One region of the Pseudoalteromonas sp. S8-8 genome, then DNA from elsewhere that is predicted to be linked to it. Evidence: predicted binding sites of a transcription regulator. Region 1 holds the regulator's gene; the other holds the start of a gene.
The links. The regulator MetJ, encoded in region 1, represses methionine synthesis genes. The targets are predictions, from matches to a motif close to TAGACGTCTAGACGTCTA.
Positions count from the first base shown of each region.

Region 2: the regulator MetJ is predicted to act here: its motif matches at 3,047-3,064, upstream of L659_RS0100850 (homoserine O-succinyltransferase).

Region 1 covers NZ_AUTR01000020.1:187,513-193,488, forward strand. Annotated here, with positions in the region: gene metL (bifunctional aspartate kinase/homoserine dehydrogenase II) at 1-1,631, opposite strand, end outside; gene metB (cystathionine gamma-synthase) at 1,637-2,884, opposite strand; gene metJ (met regulon transcriptional regulator MetJ) at 3,174-3,494, shown strand; gene L659_RS0105690 (malic enzyme-like NAD(P)-binding protein) at 3,577-4,818, opposite strand; gene rpmE (50S ribosomal protein L31) at 5,507-5,722, opposite strand; gene priA (primosomal protein N') at 5,953-5,976, shown strand, end outside.
Region 2 covers NZ_AUTR01000003.1:50,375-56,350, forward strand. Annotated here, with positions in the region: gene metH (methionine synthase) at 1-962, opposite strand, end outside; gene L659_RS0100845 (homocysteine S-methyltransferase family protein) at 972-2,045, opposite strand; gene L659_RS0100850 (homoserine O-succinyltransferase) at 2,035-2,982, opposite strand; gene L659_RS0100855 (porin family protein) at 3,197-3,844, opposite strand; gene ettA (energy-dependent translational throttle protein EttA) at 4,178-5,851, shown strand.

The DNA.
Region 1 (5,976 bases):
GTTCCAGCGTATTTATTAGCACTAATTAAATGACAGTTTCTATCTACAAAGTCTGGATATAACAAGCTAAATTGTTCACTTGCGGTAATATCAATTACAATTTTATGCTCGTAATCGAGCTCATTTATAGCATTCAGTAAATCTGCAGATTGATAGCTATTTGCCTCATGCTGCCATTGAGTTTTCCATTGCTGTGTATTAATACCACTTGCATTAAACAGCATTTTTTTAGAGCGAATTAGACCGACTAATTTAATACTAAAGTCATCCGATAAACGCTCAAATTGTGCCGATAACTGTTTAATGAAAACGTCGCCAACGTTACCAAGCCCCGCAACTATAATTGCGATTTCTTGGCCTTTATTAATTAGCTTATCGTGTAAGTCACTTTGTATATCACTATCTATAAATTGATCGGTAAGCAATAAAGCATAGCCAGTATCTTGATGGACAAAACGAGGTTTTATGCTGTGGAGTTTTAATAAATCTAATGCTTGTAAGCTTAATGTATTAACGTCTTGCTCAGGCGCTACAATTGCACAACCGTTTAAATTTGACTCGCTAATATTTGCCCTACCCGCAAAATAATTAATAACCAGATAAGTTTGTGCTGCAGGTACTACTAAATACACTTCACCATTATGGTTAAAGTGATGAAGGCTATGCTGAATAAGCTGACTAACACTTGCAACCTCACCTTCACTTAATCCTTCAACCATTAATAGGTCAACATTTTGCAACGTAGTTATAAAGCGCTTTTTCTTCGCTGAACCTTCTTTTACTATATCTGTTGGACTTGCTTGTACGTCAAAACTACTGCGAACAGCTAGCTTAATATCTGTGTTTTTAAGAGGCGATAGTGTTTTTGCATGTAATACAGGGTTACCCAAACGAGCTAATAAATTAGCCTGCCCACGGCAAATTTTGCCGTATTTAATCGCTTTTTGTACCTTGCGAGGATCAGTGCTATACACCCCCTGTGTATCAGTCCAAATACATACTTGCTTAGCATTGCAATAATTTGCAAGTAGTGTTGCACTGTAGTCACTGCCATTTCGGCCAAGTGTTACAGTCTCGCCTTTGATATCTGCGGCAATAAACCCAGTAACAACATTTATTTTATTAGGCAAAATTAACTGCCCACATTGCTGCGCATTTTGCGCATGCATTAATTCGCCATCATTTAAGGTAAAAAGAGTACGTGCATCTTGAGCGCATGCCTCAATATTTAGCTGCTGTAAATAAGTAGCGAGTAAACGTGCTGACCACAGTTCGCCATGTGCAAGTAATGCAGCCTCTTTTAGCTGCTCAGCTTGAGCAAGTTCTGCAATATAGCTAAGTTCGATACTTAGTGTTTTAAGTGCACTTCGTTTGAAATCGGCTTCTAATAGCTGCTTTATTAAATCACTTTGATGGTTATTTAACTGCAGTAAAATATCAGCTACTGCTTGAGTATCTTGTTTTTGATAGCTTTGCCAAAGTAATACTAGCGTATCGGTTGTCTTACCCGCAGCCGATACCACCACACAATCACCCGGTTGAGTATGTGTAATTATTATTTTTGCTACGCTTTGGTATCGCTCACTTGAGCTTAAACTTGAACCACCAAATTTATGTACACAATTGACCATATTAATCACCAAAGCGCCGGACGGGCTGCACTTAATTTAACGTTCCCACCAGAAGTGCCTGCACCTTTGCCTACACGGCCAACATTTTTATTTTGCCCTGGTTTTACAAGTTCAAACACTCGCTCAAAATCAGCGACTAAATCGTGTATATCTTCAATACCTACCGAAATACGAATAAGCGTATCGCCCACACCCGCTTCTAAACGTGCTGTTGCCTCCATACCTGCGTGCGTCATAGTTGCAGGGTGACAAATTAAGCTCTCTACGCCACCTAGTGACTCAGCTAAACTAAACGTTTTAAGACTAGTTAAAAATGCCGCAGCGTCATTTATATCGCCTTTAATATCAAAACTAACCATGCCACCAAAACCAAGTTGCTGTGCTTTAGCCAGTTCATGTTGAGGATGTGACTCAAGACCTGGGTAGTAAACTTGGCTTACATATTCAGAGCTTTCAAGATACTTAGCTATTGCCAGTGCATTTTCTTGATGCTGCCTTAGGCGCACATTTAAAGTACGTAAACCACGAAGCGTTAAATAGCTATCAAAAGGCGCACCCGTAATTCCAATGTTATTAGCCCACCAAGCAAGCTCATCGCCTAACTCTTGTGTTGCGGCAATAACAGCGCCGCCTACTACATCTGAGTGTCCGTTAATGTATTTAGTGGTTGAATGCACCACAATATCTACACCAAACTTAATAGGGTTTTGTAAAGCAGGCGACAAAAACGTGTTATCTGCAGCCACCAATGCACCGCATTGCTTTGCAACATCGGTAACCGCTTTAATATCTGTTAAACGAAGTACTGGGTTACTTGGGGTTTCTATCCAAATAAGCTTAGGTTTAATTACTAAAATTTGTTGAAGGCTTTCTTCTTTTGTTAAATCTAATATTTCGAGCTTTAGTAGTCCGCGTTTTTGTAAAGATGTAAATAAACGATAGCTGCCACCATAACAATCATGTGGAATTACTAACGTATCGTCACTATTAAGTAGCTGAGTAGCTAAATGCACGGCAGCCATGCCTGTAGCTGTAATTATGCCACGAGCGCCACCTTCAAGCTTAGCAAGCGTCTCAGCTAAAATATCACGATTAGGATTACCGCTACGACCATAATCATACTCACGCTTAGTATCAAAGTCGGCAAACGAATAAGTAGTCGATAAATAAATTGGCGGTACCACCGCACCATGATGTTTATCAGCATCAACGCCGTTACGTACAGCAATGGTCGCTTTGTTTTTTTCGCTCATATTCGTCACCTGATTAATTTGGATGTTTAGACGTCTAAAAGAGTAAGTTATCCGTTTTGATAAGTCAAAGTATTTTAAAGCTCTAGATGGCTAAAAGTAGAAGAGGCCTCTGCGAATAACACATTTTAGCTCACAAAAGTGTGCTTATCTTTACACCTACAATAGGCTTATTAAGATAGATCTGTATCTATTATTTGACTATCTTTTTTAAATCGATAGAATTTCACGCATATTTACACGCTTTTTATACCGTGTGAGAAATTAATAATCTGAGGCAACGATACATCTTATGGCTAAATGGAATGGTGAGTATATTCACCCATACGCAGAACACGGTAAAAAATCAGAGCAAGTTAAAAAGATCACCGTTTCGATCCCGCTAAATGTATTAAAGGTATTAACTGACGAACGTACACGTCGTCAAATCAATAACCTTCGCCATGCTACAAATAGTGAATTGCTATGTGAGGCATTTTTGCATGCTTTTACTGGCCAACCTTTACCAAATGACGATGACTTACGTAAAGATAACGCCGAAAAAGTGCCAGAAGAAGTTAAAAAAATAATGCAAGAAATGGGTCTAGAAGTACCCGTTTTAAACGAAGAATAAATATTACAAAGACAAAAAAACCTCAGTAATTACTGAGGTTTTTTTATGTCTAAATTTTATTGCATAGCTCTACTGTATAGATTTACTGCATATAGTTTTCAGGTAGCTCAATTTGTGCAACACCTGACTCAATAGCAGCAAGTGCAACAGCTCTTGCTATACGCGGCAGTAAACGTGGATCCATTGGTTTTGGAATAATATACTGCGCACCAAATTCTAGTTTATCTACTCCAGCGGCTTTTAAAACTTCTGCAGGTACTGGCTCTTTGGCAATACTTCGAATAGCATCTACTGCAGCAATTTTCATTTCATCGTTAATAGCACTTGCACGTACATCAAGCGCACCACGGAAAATAAACGGGAAACATAAAACATTATTAACTTGGTTAGGGTAATCAGAGCGCCCTGTTGCCATGATTAAATCGTTGCGTGCGCCGTGCGCAAGTGCAGGATCAATCTCAGGATCTGGATTTGAACATGCAAACACAACTGGTTTTGCAGCCATTAGCTTTAAATCTTCAGCCGCTAATAAGTTAGGGCCAGAAACACCCACAAACACATCAGCATCTGCAATTACATCTTGCAATGTACGCTTATCGGTATTGTTAGCAAAAAGCTGTTTGTATTCATTTAAGTCATCGCGGCGGGTATGAATAACACCTTTGCGGTCAAGCATATAAATGTGTTCACGCAGTGCACCACACTTAATTAACAGCTCCATACACGCAACAGCGGCAGCGCCTGCACCTAAACATACAATAATTGCATCTTCAATTGACTTACCTTGTACTTCTAGCGCATTTAACATACCAGCAGCCGTAACAATGGCAGTACCGTGTTGATCATCATGAAAAACAGGAATACTACAACGCTCTATTAATGCTTTTTCTATTTCAAAACACTCTGGTGCTTTAATATCTTCAAGGTTAATACCACCGAATGTGTCGGCAATGTTGGCAACCGTATTAATAAAGTCTTCTGTTGTTTTGTGCTTAACTTCAATATCGATAGAATCAAGCCCTGCAAAACGTTTAAACAATAGCGCTTTACCTTCCATTACAGGCTTAGACGCTAAAGGACCTAAATTACCAAGGCCTAGAATTGCAGTACCATTAGTAATAACCGCAACCATGTTACCTTTACCAGTATATTTATAAGCATTTGCAGGATCTGCAGCTATTTCACGTACAGGTTCGGCAACACCTGGGCTATACGCAAGTGCAAGATCATGAGCCGTTTCAGCTGGTTTTGTAAGCTCAATGCTAATTTTACCTGGTACGGGATGTGAGTGGTAATGTAGTGCTTGTTCACGAAAGTCAGACATAACGCGATGGTATCCTGCAATTTAAGTTAAAGTGAGAGATGGAGTCTTGGGGTACGATACCCTTATTATTTTTAAATTCCAAGCAATATCAGGTCTATCCTGTTATATGCTATATCCTTTAATTTTAAGAGGTTTTTCAGTAACTTTGCAGGATTATATCAACATTTAATAAATAAAAATTCACCTAAAAAGTAAGTTTTAAGGTGCTTTTATGCCTATCAAAATCTTATAAAATGTATACTTAAAGTATCAGCATAAACTTAGAATAACAGCCTACTACCCTACTTTAAAAACAGATAAGCCCACGTTAGCTACTTTTATCAACCTAGTTAAAAATTGTACTATTTAAAATATAGAGAATATCTATCGATTTGTCTGTAAAGGATTATGCATACTCAGAATAAGAATAGGAAATAGTTATGCAAAAGGAGGGGATAGTTAAAATCAACGAAATAATACCAATCTGCTTATATATGGGGTCTATTTAACGTTAAGAAAATTACGCTAGAACTAGGCAAAAATTTTTGTATCTAGTTGTTCTAAATAAAAAAATTTTAACGACGTTATAGTGCAATTTAATTCGTTAAATTGCTCAAAGATTTATGTAGGTTGGCTTAAGATAATAAATAACAAATTTTAGGCACAAAAAAAGCACCCTAAGGTGCTTTTTTTAACTAAACAGCAATAATTACTTCTTGCTGGCAAGTGCACCGAAGCGCTTGTTGAAGCGATCAACACGTCCGCCAGTGTCTAAAACTTTTTGCTTACCAGTGTAAAACGGGTGACACGCAGAACATACGTCTAAGTGAATGTCTTTACAAAGAGTTGAGCTAGTTTCGAATTTATTTCCACATGAACATGTTGCAGAAATTACTTCGTACTTAGGGTGAATACCTTCTTTCATAGGAACCTCTAGTTAAGGCCGCATCGCTCTCCAAACCCGGAGTTTGGCACCATACGTCGTTAAAACAAATTTGTTGGTGGCGGATTTTATCCAACAACCTCCCCCCACACAAGTATTTATTTATATTTTTGCCAAAAAAGTGAACAATCTCTTTCTCAAGCACTATTGCTAGTAGGTTTTTAGCGTTATTTTTAGTACATTACAGCATTAATTTTACGGGTTGAGTTGTTATGAGTTTTGTTGAAGTTGCTATT
Region 2 (5,976 bases), on a different contig from region 1:
ATACCTTTAACAAGCGCGTGCTCAAGGCGTTTTGCAACAGGCCATGTGCGCCACTCTAAATCTTCTACTCGCTCGGCTTGCGCCATACCCGAGTATTTTGGTGCAAGCTCTACTAAACGCTCGCCTGCGCCTGAGTCGGTGTTAAGTATTACGTCTGTAACGGCTTTACGTAGTTCTTCTGGTATATCATCGTAAACGGCTAGTTGCCCCGCATTTACAATACCCATGTCCATACCAGCTTGAATAGCGTGATATAAAAACACCGAGTGAATGGCTTCACGTACGGGGTTATTACCCCTAAACGAAAACGATACATTTGATACACCGCCCGACACTTTACAGTGCGGCAAATTTTGCTTAATACGGCGAGTGCCTTCAATAAATTCTACGGCGTAGTTATCGTGCTCTTCTATACCGGTGGCTACGGCAAATATATTAGGGTCGAATATAATATCTTCTGGCGCAAAGCCAATGTCTTCTACCAATATTTTATAACTGCGCGCACATATTGCGAACTTACGGTCTGCCGTGTCGGCTTGCCCGTCGGTATCAAACGCCATTACAACAGCGGCTGCACCAAAGCGTTTTATTATTTTAGCTTGGCGAATAAACGGCTCTTCACCCTCTTTTAGCGATATTGAGTTAACAATTGCCTTGCCTTGAATACACTTTAAGCCTGCTTCTATTACTTCCCATTTTGAGGAGTCGACCATAATTGGTACGCGAGAAATATCAGGCTCTGAGGCTATTAAGTTTAAAAACTTAACCATGGCGGCTTTTGAGTCCAACATGGCTTCGTCCATGTTTATATCAATAACCTGTGCGCCATTTTCTACTTGTTCGCGTGCCACTGTTAGCGCGGCTTCAAAGTCTTCTTCCATGATTAAACGTTTAAACATGGCAGAACCCGTTACATTGGTACGTTCGCCGACATTAGTAAATACTGCTATTTGTTGGGTCATGCTGGCTCCTTAATTTAAGTTACAGGCTTCAAGGCCTGATAAACGCATGCGTACTTCAAGCTCTGGTAGTTGGCGTGGTTTAACGCCCGCTAAACCTTTTGCAAAAGCGCGAATATGCGCAGGCGTGGTGCCACAGCATCCGCCTACTATATTAATAAAGCCCGATTTACCCCAATCGATAATTTCGGTTGCCATATCGCCCGCTTCTAAGTCGTATTCACCAAACTCATTGGGTAAGCCCGCATTAGGGTGTACCGATGTAAAGGTTTCGCACACGCGCGACAACTCTTCTACATATTGGCGCAGTAAATCAGGACCAAGCGCGCAGTTTAAACCAATCGAAATAGGCTTAATATGGCGAATAGAGTTATAAAATGCTTCAGTTGTTTGTCCCGAAAGCGTACGACCAGAGGCGTCGGTAATAGTCCCCGAGATCATAACTGGTAATGTGCGCCCTGCTTGCTCAAAGGCTTCTTCTACGCCAAACGAGGCCGCTTTTGCGTTAAGGGTGTCGAATATAGTTTCGATTAGTATTAAATCGGCGCCGCCCTCCATTAATGCAAGTGTTGATTCAATATACGCAGCAACCAGCTTATCAAAGGTGACATTTCGGTAACCCGGATCGTTTACGTCTGGCGAAATTGAACACGTTTTAGCTGTCGGCCCTAAAACACCGGCTACATAGCGCGGTTTTTCTGGCGTTTTAGCCGTAAATTCATCACAAATGGCGCGTGCTAATTTAGCCGACTCTAGATTTATTTCACGACTTAGGTTTGCCATGTCGTAATCTTCCATCGAAATAGTGGTCGAGTTAAACGTATTGGTTTCGATAATATCGGCGCCCGCTGATAAAAAACCACGATGAATATCAGTGATTAAATCGGGCTTGGTTAGGCTTAATAAATCGTTATTGCCTTTAATTAATACATGCCAGTCTTTAAAACGCTCTCCGCGATAGTCTTCTTCTTCTAGCTTATGATCTTGGATCATGGTGCCCATAGCGCCATCTAAAATTAAAATGCGTTCTTTTAATGCGGCGCTTATTTCGGCTTGCTTATTATTTGTAGGAGCGTTATTCGGCATAGTTGTTAGTCCTCACGTCTTGGCTAACTAAATTAATATCATACGGTGTGGTTTGGTACACGTAGTAATTTAACCAGTTCGAAAAAAGTAAAAAAGCATGGCTTTGCCACGTTTTTGAAGGTTGTTTAGTTGCATCGTCATCCGGAAAGTAATTTTCGGGCTTTGGTGCATTAGGGCTTTTTTTACAATCGCGCTCGTATTCTGCTTTTAGCGAGTCGGCGTCGTACTCTGGGTGGCCGGTTATAAACACTTGGCTACCCGATTTATTTTTAAGTAAGTAAGCCCCTACTCGCTCAGAACCTGCCAGTACAACTAGCTCATCACAGGCGTTTATTTTATTTATATCAATGTGGCCGTAGCGTGAGTGCGGTACCAAAAAGGTGTCGTCGAATCCGCGAGTCAGTGCGCCGTGATCAAAGTAACATTGGTGGGTAAATACGCCACACAGTTTGTCGTCTTTTAAATCGCGCTTTAAATTGTAACGGTGATATAGCGCTGCATGTGCTGCCCAGCACGAAAATAACGTAGAGGTAACATGTTGCTCAGCCCAATCAATAATAACCTTTAGCTCATCCCAATACGCTACATCGTCGTATTCTAAATGCGCAAGTGGCGCGCCAGTTACTATTAATGCATCGTAATTGTTGTCTTTAACCTCAGAAAAATAACGGTAAAAGGTATCAAGGTGCTCTTCTGAATTACTGCTACTGCGGTGAGTGTCTAGGCGCAGTAGCTCTACGTTTACTTGCAAAGGCGAGTTGGCAAGCAAACGAATAAACTGAACTTCGGTTTCTACTTTATTAGGCATTAAATTTAAAATAGCCAAACGCATTGGGCGTATTTCTTGCGTTTTTGCACGTGTTTTTGGCATTACAAATACGTTTTCTTGACGTAAACGTGCAATTGCCGGCAACTCGTCTTTTACTGTAATTGGCATACTTTACTCCTGCTCATAAAAACCGAAAGTTAATTATGAACTGAAAGTAAAAAATATCAACCTCTAGATGTATAGATGTCTAAATGAAATTTATTCATTCTATTAAATTAGGATTTACCGAGGTGGTATGTATGAGGAAAAACGCCTCTATTATAAAATAACCTGCTTTAATATTTTGAAGTAGCGCTACTAAAAACGAGTAGCACATATACAGTTAAAAACGGTAAACCACAGATAAATTAAGTGCGTAAATATCGCCTTCATCTGTATCAAAATATTGGTATTCAGCGCTTAATTGCCAGCGTTGAGTTAACCTAAAGTCAACGCCAGTTCCGTACGTTACGCCGCCTTCGTCGTAGTTTTGCTCAGTTATTAACGTAGAATTTGTATCTGTACCAGTTATTGATTCTGCAAGGTTTTTTAAGTCGCCTTCATTGTAACTTAATTTATTTCTACCATAGCCACCAAATAAAAACACATCAGATCGAGATGAAATTGGATAATTAGCTTTTACAAATATACTTGTTTGCAAATCAAGGCTTGAATCGATTTCGCTCTTAATGAATTCTGAGCTAAGCGAACCGTCCTGTGGGTTCTGAGTGTAAACAATTCCGTTTAAAGGAGTTGACTCATCATTTAACCCAAAACCTATACGCCCTTCTAATGCAAAGTATCGCGAAAACTGATATCCAAACCGGCCGTAAAGCGTTGTAAACTGTATGCTATCACTCTCGTATACATCAATTTGCGTAGACCCTATCCCTATTCCTTGGTAATAACCATTTACATGGAGTATGTCTGCTTGGCTCGAAAATGAGTATAAACCTAAAAGTAATGCCCCTAACTTTGTAACTATTTTCATGTTCATTCCTTTAAATCTTTGTAATATTTAATAATATGATGTCTAACAACAAACTAAGTGTGGCCTGCCTATATAACTTGCTTATACTTTACAGCTTGTAAATATACTGTACCACTTTTGTTAAAAATGGAATGTATTTGAACAATATAAAACAATAGATTACAGAATTTTACATAATAGAAATCCTGTAATAGTAGTGTTTTAAACGAGCAATCAAAACAAAGTACCGCTTAGGTAAGCGTATTGTTCTATACAGCATTCGTTGACTGTTTCACCCGTCAGCCACTACAATACAACATTGAAATTTTTATTATTATTTGAAGGCTTTCCTCCATGGTTTTACCTGATAAATTTATATTCTCGATGAGTCGAGTATCTAAGGTTGTGCCACCTAAGCGCACTATCTTAAAAGATATTTCGTTACACTTTTTTCCTGGCGCTAAAATTGGTGTGCTTGGTTTAAACGGTTCTGGTAAATCTACGTTACTACGTATTATGGCCGGTGTTGACCAAGATTTTGAAGGTGATGCACATCCTCAGCCTGGTACAAAAATTGGTTATTTACCGCAAGAGCCTGTTTTAGACGAAAGCAAAACAGTTCGTGAAATTGTTGAAGAAGCTGTTGGCGAAGTTAAACACGCACTTAAACGTCTTGACGAAGTGTATAACGAATACGCCATGGAAGACGCTGACTTTGATGCACTTGCAAAAGAACAAGGCGAGCTTGAAGCTGTTATTCAGGCGCACGATGGTCATAACATCGACAACGTTTTAGAACGCGCAGCTGATGCACTTCGCCTGCCAGAGTGGGATGCTAAAATTGAGCACCTTTCAGGTGGTGAGCGTCGTCGTGTTGCTATATGTCGATTATTGCTTGAAAAACCAGACATGCTTATTCTCGATGAACCAACTAACCACTTGGATGCTGAGTCGGTTGCATGGTTAGAGCGCTTCTTACACGATTACGAAGGCACTGTTGTGGCGGTAACGCATGACCGTTACTTCCTTGATAATGTAGCGGGTTGGATATTGGAGCTTGACCGTGGTGAAGGTATTCCATGGGAAGGTAACTACTCTTCTTGGCTTGAACAAAAAGATGCGCGCTTACAGCAAGAACAAAAATCTGAAAAAGCACGTCAAAAATCAATTGCACAAGAACTTGAATGGGTTCGTTCAAATCCTAAAGGTCGTCAAGCTAAGTCAAAAGCACGTATGGCTCAGTTTACTGAAATGCAGCAGTCTGATTACCAAAAACGTAACGAAACTAACGAGATGTTTATTCCACCTGGCCCGCGTTTAGGCGACCAAGTACTTGAAGTAACAAATCTTCGTAAGAGTTTTGGCGATCGCGTTTTAATTGACGATTTAAGCTTTAGTATGCCAAAAGGTGCCATTGTGGGCATTATTGGTGCTAATGGCGCGGGTAAATCAACGCTGTTTAAAATGATCAGTGGTGAGCAAAAGCAAGACAGCGGTAGCATTACCGTTGGCGAAAGCGTACACCTTGCTACTGTTGATCAGTTCCGCGACGGTATGGACGAAAGCAAAACTGTTTTCCAAGAAATATCAGACGGCCAAGACGTACTAAAAATTGGTAACTTTGAGTTCCAAAGCCGTGCGTATGTAAGTCGCTTTAACTTTAAAGGTAACGATCAGCAAAAGTTTGTTAAAGACCTATCAGGTGGTGAGCGTAACCGTTTACACCTTGCTAAGTTATTAAAAGCTGGCGGCAATGTGTTACTACTCGATGAGCCAACCAATGACTTGGACGTTGAAACACTACGTGCACTAGAGAACGCTATTTTAGAGTTTCCTGGTTGTGTAATGTGTATCTCGCATGACCGTTGGTTCCTTGACCGTATTGCTACGCACATTTTAGATTACCGCGACGAAGGTCAAATTAACTTCTTTGATGGTAACTATACTGAATACGAAGAGTGGCTTAAAAAGACACTAGGTGCAGCAGCAACTGAACCTAAACGTATTAAGTACAAAAAAATTGGTTAATATTTACTGTAGCTAATTTATTACAGTAATACTAAGCCCTGCATTTATGCGGGGCTTTTTTATGCCACCAGCATTACAGGAGCATATCCTGCTAGCATGTAGAGAATTACCCGCTATGCTTAATT